3 regions of the Xanthomonas sp. F14 genome follow, and region 3 is predicted to be linked to each of the others. Evidence: predicted binding sites of a transcription regulator. Region 3 holds the regulator's gene; each other region holds the start of a gene.
The links. The regulator FliA, encoded in region 3, starts transcription of late flagellar genes. The targets are predictions, from matches to a motif close to TAAAGTTTNNCNNNCNNNGGCCGATAA.
Positions count from the first base shown of each region.

Region 1: a site for FliA is predicted at 1,755-1,781, ahead of GGR73_RS14050 (GGDEF domain-containing protein). Genes of this name have one in related genera too.
Region 2: a site for FliA is predicted at 1,590-1,616, ahead of GGR73_RS12905 (GGDEF domain-containing protein). Genes of this name have one in related genera too.

Region 1 is NZ_JACHOM010000003.1:623,157-626,417, forward strand. Features, by position in the region: gene glgA (glycogen synthase GlgA) at 1-1,332, opposite strand, end outside; gene GGR73_RS14050 (GGDEF domain-containing protein) at 1,819-3,261, shown strand, end outside.
Region 2 is NZ_JACHOM010000003.1:349,031-352,291, forward strand. Features, by position in the region: gene GGR73_RS12900 (M28 family metallopeptidase) at 1-344, opposite strand, end outside; gene GGR73_RS12905 (GGDEF domain-containing protein) at 491-1,471, opposite strand; gene GGR73_RS12910 (SulP family inorganic anion transporter) at 1,700-3,187, opposite strand.
Region 3 is NZ_JACHOM010000001.1:1,093,192-1,096,452, reverse strand. Features, by position in the region: gene flhF (flagellar biosynthesis protein FlhF) at 1-449, shown strand, start outside; gene GGR73_RS04785 (MinD/ParA family protein) at 436-1,320, shown strand; gene GGR73_RS04780 (RNA polymerase sigma factor FliA) at 1,317-2,084, shown strand; gene cheY (chemotaxis response regulator CheY) at 2,120-2,512, shown strand; gene GGR73_RS04770 (protein phosphatase CheZ) at 2,512-3,138, shown strand; gene GGR73_RS04765 (chemotaxis protein CheA) at 3,141-3,261, shown strand, end outside.

The DNA.
Region 1 (3,261 bases), on a different contig from region 3:
CGCGATCGGCAGGCAGCCAAAGCGTTGTGCATACATCTGGCTCAAGCCGCACGGCTCGAAGCGCGATGGCATCAGCAGGAAGTCGGCACCGGCGAACATGCGCCGCGCCAGGCCCTCTTCAAAGCCGATGAAGGCACCGACCTGGCCCGGATAGCGCCGGGTCAGCTCGGCGACCTGTTGCTCGATCTCCGGCTCGCCACCGCCGATCACCGCGATCTGGCCGCCGGCCGCCACGATCTGCGGGGCGACCTCGCAGATCAGGTCCAGGCCCTTCTGGTGCACCAGCCGCGACACCACCGCGAACAGCGGGCCGGTGCTCTCGCGCAGCCCGAAGGCCTTGCGCACCTGCGCCGCGTTGGCCTGACGGCCCTGCCACTGATTGACGCTGAAGTGCGTGTCCAGATATTCGTCGGTACGCGGGTCCCAGCTGGCGTCGATGCCGTTGACGATGCCGGTCAACGCGCCCTTGGCGGCGCGGCCGGCCAGCAGGCGGTCCAGGCCACAGCCCTGCGCCGGGCCGGTGATCTGCTGGGCATAGCTGACGCTGACCGTGTTGACGTGGTCGGCATGCACGATGCCGCCGCGCAGGAACGACATCTGCCCGTAGAACTCCAGCTCGGCCACACGCTCGGCCGGGATGCCCAGCGCGGCGGCCATCGAATACGGCACCAGGCCCTGGTAGGCCAGGTTATGGATGGTCAACAGGCACGGCGTGGTGCCGCCGGACCAGCGCACATAGGCGGCAGCCAGTGCGCACGGCCAGTCGTTGAGGTGCAGCAGGCGCGGCTTCCAGCCCAGTCCGGCATGGCCGGCGGCGATCTGCGCAGCGGCATGCGACAAGGTGGCAAAGCGGATCGCGTTGTCTTCGAATTCCGAGCCGCTGGTGCTCACGTAGGGCGAGCCGTCGCGTTCGAACAATTCCTTGGACAGCAGGATGTAGATCGGCAGCCCGTCCGATTGCACGATGCGGCCGATGTCGCAGGCCGGCAGTGCGGCATGCGCCAGCACCCGGCCGACGATCTCCACCTTGCCCGCCCGCGCCAGCACCGCCCGGTAGCCGGGGATCAGCACACGGATGTCGTAGCGATGGCGCAGCGCGCGTGGCAGCGCCGCAGCCACATCGCCCAGACCGCCCGCCTTGATGAAGTCCGCCATCTCCGACACCACGAACAAGGCGCCGCGGGTATCGGCCGGCGACACCGGCAGGCGCTCGTGATGGCGAATGAAGCGGCCACGCGCATCACGCGGTCGCCCGCTCTTCTTCAGAGTCGGGAGCATCGTGCTGCGCTCTAAGCGTGCGGTAGTAGCGTGAAGCGGCATCATGGCAACCATCTAAACGTCCGTCGTAAGGTGGGTGGAGACGGAAAAACAGCGAAGCGACAACCATCATCTGCCGATTCAGCCAGACGACCTGCTACGAATGAGGAGCGGGGCCAACGCGCGTACTCCACGTTGTCCTTGGGACGAATCTACACCCCGGGCAAATAAAATATGCGTGAATACGTGCTGACTTTTCTGCGACATCTACATTCCCTTGCGCATGGTTGCGTAGCTCTAAAGGCATAAGCGGCGCATTGCAGTGCGATGACATCCCTGCCGTGGTGCGCGGTGGTTGAAACGCACCGAAAGCGGGCAACGACGGCGGCGCCCGCCATCACCCGCATGACTTGTTCAGCCGCGCACGCAGGACCGCTGTCGTCCACTGCCTGGCATTGGGGCTGCCTGCCGGAACTGCGCAGACCTGCCCAGACCGCTTAAGCGCGACGCCCGCGCGCCGATAACCCGCAATGGCACCACGACTTTCCGAGACCCCGGCGCATGGCAGACCAGCCTGAACTCCCAAGCCGCCCACGTGGCGGGCTGCGCCGCCTGTTGCCCTGGGGCGGCGCGGACAGCGCGCGCCCGGCCGCCGCCCTGCCCAGCGTGATCGGCGGCGGGCATGGCCTGGCCGCGCATCAGCTGGTGCCGGCCAAGAACAAGTCCGGCGCGCACGACCCGGCGGCCGCCACCGCCCTGTTGATGCGCCTGTTCTCGCATGCCGCGCATCCGGAGGCCTTGCTGCTGGCCTTCGCCGAAGGCATCACCAGCCTGCATGGCGAACTCGGCGACATGGGCGTGCGCCTGAGCGCAGCCTATGCGGCCGGCGACTGGCCCGGCTACGGCCGCACCCTGCGGCAACTGATCGACAAGTACATCCGCACCATCGATACCGGCGACTCGCTGGCCGAAGGACGCACCGAAGCCGAACAACTGCGCGACCTGCTGCGGCACGCGCTGGGCAATGCCCTGGCCACGCTGCTGCAACGCAGCCCGGAACTGGCCGAGGAAGCGCAGACCCTGGCATCGGCACTGCGCCACTGGCGCCCCGGCCATGAGCTGATCACGCTGGAACAGCGCCTGCGCGAACTCAGTCATCAGATCGGCCTGCGTGCCGAAGATGCCAGCGAGCAGCAGAACCTGCTGCTCGGCCTGTTCGACCTGCTGTTGGAGAACGTCGGCGAACTGCTCGACGATCGCAGCTGGCTGCAGGGCCAGATCTCGGTGGTGCGGCAGTTGATCTCCGGGCCGCTGGATGTCAGCTCGATCGAACAGGCACGCGGCACCTTGCGCGAGGTCATCTACAAGCAAGGCCTGCTCAAGCAAGGCATTGCCGACTCCAAGACCGCGATGCGCGAGATGATGGTGTCCTTCGTCGACCGGCTCGACGGCATGGCCACCAGCACCGGCGAGTACCACGATCGCGTTGCCGGCTATTCGCAGGCGATCGGCGACGCTCGCAGCATTCCCGACCTCAACCGGCTGTTGCAGGACGTGCTGCAGGACACTGCCGGGGTGCAGGCGCAGGCGCTGGCCGCACGCGACGAGCTGCTGGCCGCACGCCGCCAGGTCGAGGACGCCGAGCAGCGCATCGCCTCGCTCGAACAGGAACTCAAGGACGTGGCCGGGCTGGTGCGCGAAGACCAGCTGACCGGCGCGCTGAACCGCCGTGGCTTCGAGGAACTGTTCCAGCGTGAGGCCGCACGCACCCAGCGCGGCGGGCAACCCTTGTGCGTGGCGATGCTGGATCTGGACGACTTCCGCCGCCTCAACGAGACCCACGGCCACGCCGGTGGCGACGCCGCGCTGCGCCACACCGTGGACGTGGCCAAGTCGGTGCTGCGCACCACCGACGCCATCGCCCGCTTCGGCGGCGAGGAGTTCGTGCTGCTGTTGCCGGACTCCACCATCTTCGAAGCCAGCGCGGCGGTGATCCGCCTGCAG
Region 2 (3,261 bases), on a different contig from region 3:
CCGTCCAGCGCGGCGCGGATGGCGATCTGCTTGCCCTGGGTCAGCGCCTGCGGCTTGCCGGCATGCTGCAGGGCGATGGTCGGCGTGCCGACGATATCGGCGCGGCGCAGCGGCACCGCCTGGGTCCAGGCGCGCTTGCCGTCGGTCAGATCGCCGCCCGGCTGCAGGCCGGCGTCGGCGAACTGTTTGCTCAGGTAGGCAATGGTCTTTTCCTCGCCGGCGGTGGCCGGGCCACGGCCTTCATAGGCATCGGAGGCCAGCTCCTTGACGTCGCGCGAGATGCGCGCGCCATCGAAGCTCGGCGTCGCCGCCATCAGTGCGGTCGAGACCGCCATCGCCAGCATTCCCATTGCAACGCGTTTGGTAACAACTCGCTTCACTGCAGCACCCAGGTAGTGTCCGAACAGCCCTGGAGTGTAGCCACTGCGGCGTTCGATCGGCTATGCACGACGACAGGCGATGCCCGCCGTCGCGCCAGCGCCACTGCCGCTCAGAACAGGTCGACGCTGCCGACCTGCTGGGCGACCTGCTGCATCTTTCCGCTCGCCACCAGTTCGGCGTAGACCTCGGTGCGATTGCGGCCGTGCTGCTTTGCCCAGTACAGCGCCTTGTCGGCCTCGTCGAGCAGCTGGCTGATCAACTGGCCGTCGGTGAGCTCGACGATGCCGGTACTGAGCGTGACCTTGCCGACCTGCGGAAACACCTGCTCGGCCACCGCCATACGGAAGCGCTCGAACAGACTCACCGCGGTGTCGCGGTCCACGCCGCGCAACACGATCACGAACTCCTCGCCGCCGAAGCGGAACAGCAGATCGTCCTGGCGGAAGCAGCGCTGCATCAACTGCGCAACCAGCAACAGCACCTCGTCGCCGTACAGGTGGCCGAAGCTGTCGTTGACGCGCTTGAAGTGATCGATGTCAACGATCCCCAGCCACACGCCTTCGCTGGCAGCTGCATCCGCACCACCGGCGAACAGGCGCAGGATCACATCGTCGAAGGTCTTGCGGTTGCGCAGGCCGGTCAACGCATCGCGCTGGGCATCGTCGAGCAGGCTGCGGTAATTCTGGAAAAAACGCGCAAAGCCCTGCAGCATCACCTGTTCGGCGGCGCCGGGTGCGCGCGAGCCGCCCACGCGCAGGCAGGTGCGGATGCCGCGTGCCTCCATCATCGGGTACACCAGCAGCGCGCGGCCGTCCTGCTGCAACTGCACCACATCGCCCGACCCATGCAGGTCGGCCAGTTGTGCACGCATCTGCGCGTCGTGGATGTCGGCCACCGTCAGCGACAGCCGGCCATCCTCGCGCAGCCGCGTTTCGGCCATGGTGCGGCCGTCTGGCGCGATGCGCAGCAACGACAGTTCCTCGGACGCACAGACCTCGCGCATGGTGCGCAGCAGACTCAGGTCGAGCAGATCGGCATCGCGGATGGCGGTCAGGTCCACCATGCGTTCCAGCAACGGTGCCGTGGTCATTGCCGCACCATCCCGCGTGCAGACGCAGGCCCGCAGCGCCGGTCACGGCACGCGGGCACACCTCTCGGGCTGGAACGCACTGGCATCACGACGGGTTACCGGCAGTCTCGATGCCGGTTCATCGGCGCTGAACGCGCGAACTTGAGTCCGCCCGCCGGCCGGCGCAGCGCACGGCCAGCCGGCGTACACGGATGTGCAGGCGCACGACCGGCCGGCGCACCAGCGCGCTTACGGCAGTGCGGACTCCAGCGCATCGTCGCCCAGCGCGTGCGCCTGCATCAGGCGCCGGCTGCCGGCATTCAGCCCTTTGACCTGGACGTCCAGCCCATGATGACGCAGCCGCTGCACCACCTTGTCCAGCGCCGCCACCGCGGTGATGTCCCAGAAATGCGCGCGGCCGACGTCGATCACCACTGCCCGGCCGGGCACCTGGCGCGCGTCGAAGGCGTCGATGAACACGTCGGCCGAGGCGAAGAACACCTGCCCGCGCACGTGGTAGGTACGCACGCCGTCGTCGCCGTCGCTGTGCGTGATCTGCAGCAGCCCGGCCACCTTGAAGGTGAAGAACACCCCGCTCAATACCACTCCCACCGCCACCCCGGCGGCCAGGTTGCGGGTGACCAGGGTCACCGCCACGGTGGCCAGCATCACCACGCTGGAGGTGCGCGGATGGGTGACCACGGTGCGCAGCGAACGCCAGTCGAAAGTCTCGGCCGAGACCATCACCATGATCGCCACCAGCGCGATCACCGGTACCTGCGAGACCCACGGCTTGAGCAGCACCATCAGGATCAGCAGGAACACCCCGGCGAACAGGGTGGAGAGACGGCCGCGCCCGCCGTATTTCACGTTGCCCACGGTCTGCCCGATCATGCCGCAGCCGGCGATGCCGCCGAACAGGCTGGCAGCGGTGTTGGCCAGACCCAGCCCGGTGCACTCGCGGTTCTTGTTGCTCGGGGTGTCGGTGAGTTCGTCGACCACGCGTGCAGTCATCAGCGATTCGAGCAGCCCCACCATCGCGATGGCCAGCGCCGGCAGGGCGATGATGCGCAAGGTCTCCAGCGTCAGCGGCACCGCCGGCCATTGCAGGACCGGCAGTGCGTTGGGCAGCTTGCCCAGGTCGGCCACCGTCTCCAGTGGCAGGTGCAACGCTGAGCCCAGCACCGTCAGCACCAGGATGCACAGCAGCGGCGAAGGGATTGCCGACACGCCCGGCAGCGGCAGCCGCGGCAGGCCGTAGATGATGAGCAGGCCCAACGCCAACATGCCCCAGGTGGCCAGGTTGGCGTGCTGCAGATGCGGCAGCTGCGCGGCGAAGATCAGCACCGCCAGCGCATTGACGAAGCCGGTGCGCACCGAACTGCTGACAAAGCGCATCAGCACGCCCAGCCGCAACAGACCGAACAGGATCTGCACCGCACCGGCCAGCAGCCCGGCCGCCAGCAGATAGGGCAAGCCGTGTGCGGCCACCAGCGGTGCGGCCACCAGGGCCACCGACCCGGCCGCAGCGGAAATCATCGCCGGGCGGCCGCCGAAGAACGCGATGACAATGCCGATCACGAACGACGCGAACAACCCTACTTGCGGGTCGACGCCAGCCACGAACGCAAAAGCGATCACTTCGGGAATCAGCGCAAAGGTAGCGACCGCACCGGCCATCAGTTCGCGCGCAGGCGAGGCGCGCCATTGCGCCAGTTCGGCACGCAGAAAGGACATTGGAAGACACTCCGGGGACAGAAAGGACAGCCTGCGGACAGGCGACAGCGGCGATAGTGTGCGCGAAAGCGACC
Region 3 (3,261 bases):
ACGAGGCCGACAGCGCCGAGAGCCTGCTGGAACTGCTCGAACGCCTGCGCGACTACAAGCTGGTGCTGATCGACACCGCCGGCATGGGCCAGCGCGACCGCGCCCTGGCCGCCCAGCTGAACTGGCTGCGCGCCGCGCACCAGGTCACCTCGCTGCTGGTGCTGCCTGCCAACGCGCACTTTTCCGACCTCGACGAGGTCGTGCGCCGCTTTGCCCACGCCAAGCCCCAGGGCGTGGTGCTGACCAAACTTGACGAGACCGGCCGCTTCGGTAGTGCGCTGTCGGTCGTCGTCGATCACCAAATGCCCATCACCTGGGTGACTGACGGACAGCGGGTCCCCGACGACCTGCACCGCGCCAATGCCGCCAGTCTCGTTCTTCGCCTTGAAGATTTGCGGCGCGCTGCCGATAAGCCCTGTACTCCGGAGCACAACCATGCAGTCGCGTGAATACGCCAAGCTGACCAACGCCTTCCCCCTGTCGGCGACCCGTCCCGAGCCCCTGGGCCCGGTGCGCACCATTGCCGTGACCGGTGGCAAGGGCGGCGTGGGTAAAACCAACATCTCCGCCAACCTGGCCGTGGCGCTGGCCGACATGGGCAAGCGCACGCTGCTGCTGGACGCCGACCTGGGCCTGGCCAACCTGGACGTGGTGCTGGGCCTGTCGCCCAAGTACACCCTGGCCGACCTGATCGCCGGCCGCTGCACGCTGGATGAAGTGATCATCGAAGGCCCCGGCGGCGTGCTGGTGGTCCCGGCCGCCTCCGGTCGCCGCCACATGGCCGAACTGGCCCCGGCCCAGCACATTGGCCTGGTCAACGTGTTCTCCGAGCTGGAGCGCGACCTGGACGTGATGGTCATCGACACCGCCGCCGGCATCACCGACAGCGTGCTGACCTTCTGCCAGGCCGCCCAGGACACCGTGGTGGTGGTCTGCGACGAGCCGGCCTCGATCACCGACGCCTACGCGCTGATCAAGGTGCTCTCGCGCGAACGCGGCGTGGACCGCCTGCAGATCATCGCCAACATGGTGCGCGACCCCAACGAGGGCCGCCTGCTGTACGACAAGCTGTCGCGGGTCTGCGAAAAATTCCTCGGCGACGTGTCGCTGAACTACCTCGGCCACGTGCCGCAGGACGACTGGTTGCGCCTGTCGGTGCAGCGCCAGCAGCCGGTCATCAAGGCCTACCCCGCCAGTCCGTCGGCGCAGGCCATTGCAGAAATCGCTCGCCGTACCTCGCGCTGGCAGGCCCCCACCGTGCCGCGCGGCAATGTCGAGTTCTTCGTCGAACGCATCATCCAACGGGGAGTGGCCGCATGAGCACCGCTACCGCAACCACGGCCAGCGCGCAGTACCGCGCCGTGCAGCGCAACAACGCCAACGACATCGTCACCCAGCACGCCGACCTGGTGCGCCGTATTGCCCACCATCTGGCCGCGCGCCTGCCGGCGAGCGTGGAAGTGGACGATCTGATCCAGGCCGGCATGATCGGCCTGATCGAAGCCTCGCGCAGTTACGACTCCGAACAGGGCGCCTCGTTCGAGACCTATGCCTCGATCCGCATCCGCGGCTCGATGATCGACGAAATCCGGCGTGGCGACTGGGTGCCGCGCTCGGTGCACCGCCGCGCACGCGACGCTGCCGCCGCCGTGCGCAAGATCGAACAGCACACCGGCCGCGCCGCCGCCGCCACCGAAGTGGCCGCCGCGATGGAGATGCCGCTGCCCGACTACCTGCGTCTGATGGAAGATGCCGCCCGCGGCCAGGTGCTGAGCCTGGAGTCGCGGATCGAGGATCACGGCGAGCTGGACACCACCGCCAAGGGCGGCCCCAATCCGCAGCAGATGATGGAGCGTGGCGAATTCGGCCGCGAGCTGGGCAAGGCCATCGGCCAATTGCCCGAGCGCGAGCAGCTGGTGCTGTCGCTGTACTACGAACAGGAATTGAACCTGAAAGAAATCGGCGCCGTGCTCGGTGTCAGCGAATCGCGCGTCTGCCAGATCCATGGCCAGGCGGTGGTGCGTCTGCGCGGCCGCCTCAAGGTCTTCGAACTGGCCGATGCCGGTGTCGAAATTGACGAATGATTTTTTCGCGCATTTTTTAGTGTTAGGAGCTTGATGTGAACAAGAACATGCGGATTTTGATCGTGGACGACTTCTCGACGATGCGACGTATCGTCAAGAATCTGTTGGGCGATCTGGGCTTCACCAATACCGCAGAGGCCGAAGACGGCAACAGCGCATTGGCGGCGTTGCGGGCCGGCCCGTTCGATTTCGTGGTCACCGACTGGAACATGCCCGGCATGACCGGCATCGACCTGCTGCGCAACATCCGCGCCGACGCCAAGCTCAAGCACCTGCCGGTGATGATGGTGACCGCCGAAGCCAAGCGCGAGCAGATCATCGAAGCGGCCCAGTGCGGCGTGAACGGCTACATCATCAAGCCGTTCACCGCACAGACGCTGGAAGAGAAGCTGGGCAAGGTGTTCGAACGTCTGGCGGCGACCGCCTGATGAACGCCACCGTGGAAGCCGATGCCGAACGTGCCGCCCTGATCGAGCGCCTGCAGCACGCGCTCGATGCACTGGAAAGCGGTGACCAGGTCGCCTGGCGGCGCGAGGTGGACCACCTCGCCGCGCTGCGCACGCGCCCGATGATGCAGAGCCTGAGCCGGCTCGCGCGCGAACTCGGGCAGGCGCTGGGCGAGCTGCCCACCGTGCCCGAGGAAGCCGGCGAACTGGACGATGCCTGCTCGCGCCTGGACCACGTGGTGGAAATGACCGAGAAGGCCAGCCATCGCACGCTGGACCTGGTCGAGGAATGCCGCGAGCTGGCCAACCAGCTGCGCGACGGTGGCCTGAACCAGGACCAGGGCGCGCTGATGGACAAGATGCGCCATAACCTGACCGAGCTGTCGCTGGCGCAGAGCTACCAGGACCTGAGCGGCCAGATCATCCGTCGCGTGGCCGGCATCGTGCGGCGCGTGCACGAGGGCTTCGGTGCACTCGGCCTGCCGCCGAAGAATCCCGAGCCGAAGAAAGACGACGGCGGTCTTGCCGGTCCTGCAGTCAAGGGCCTGGACCGTCACGCGGTGTCGCAGGACGACGCCGACGACCTGCTGTCCGGATTGGGGCTGTAACCATGAGTGCTGTTCCAGACGATATTGCTGCCGATTTCATTGTCGAGGCCCAGGAGATCCTGGATCGCCTCGGCGAACAGCTGGTGTCGCTGGAACAGGCACCGGACGAAGCCGACCAGCTCA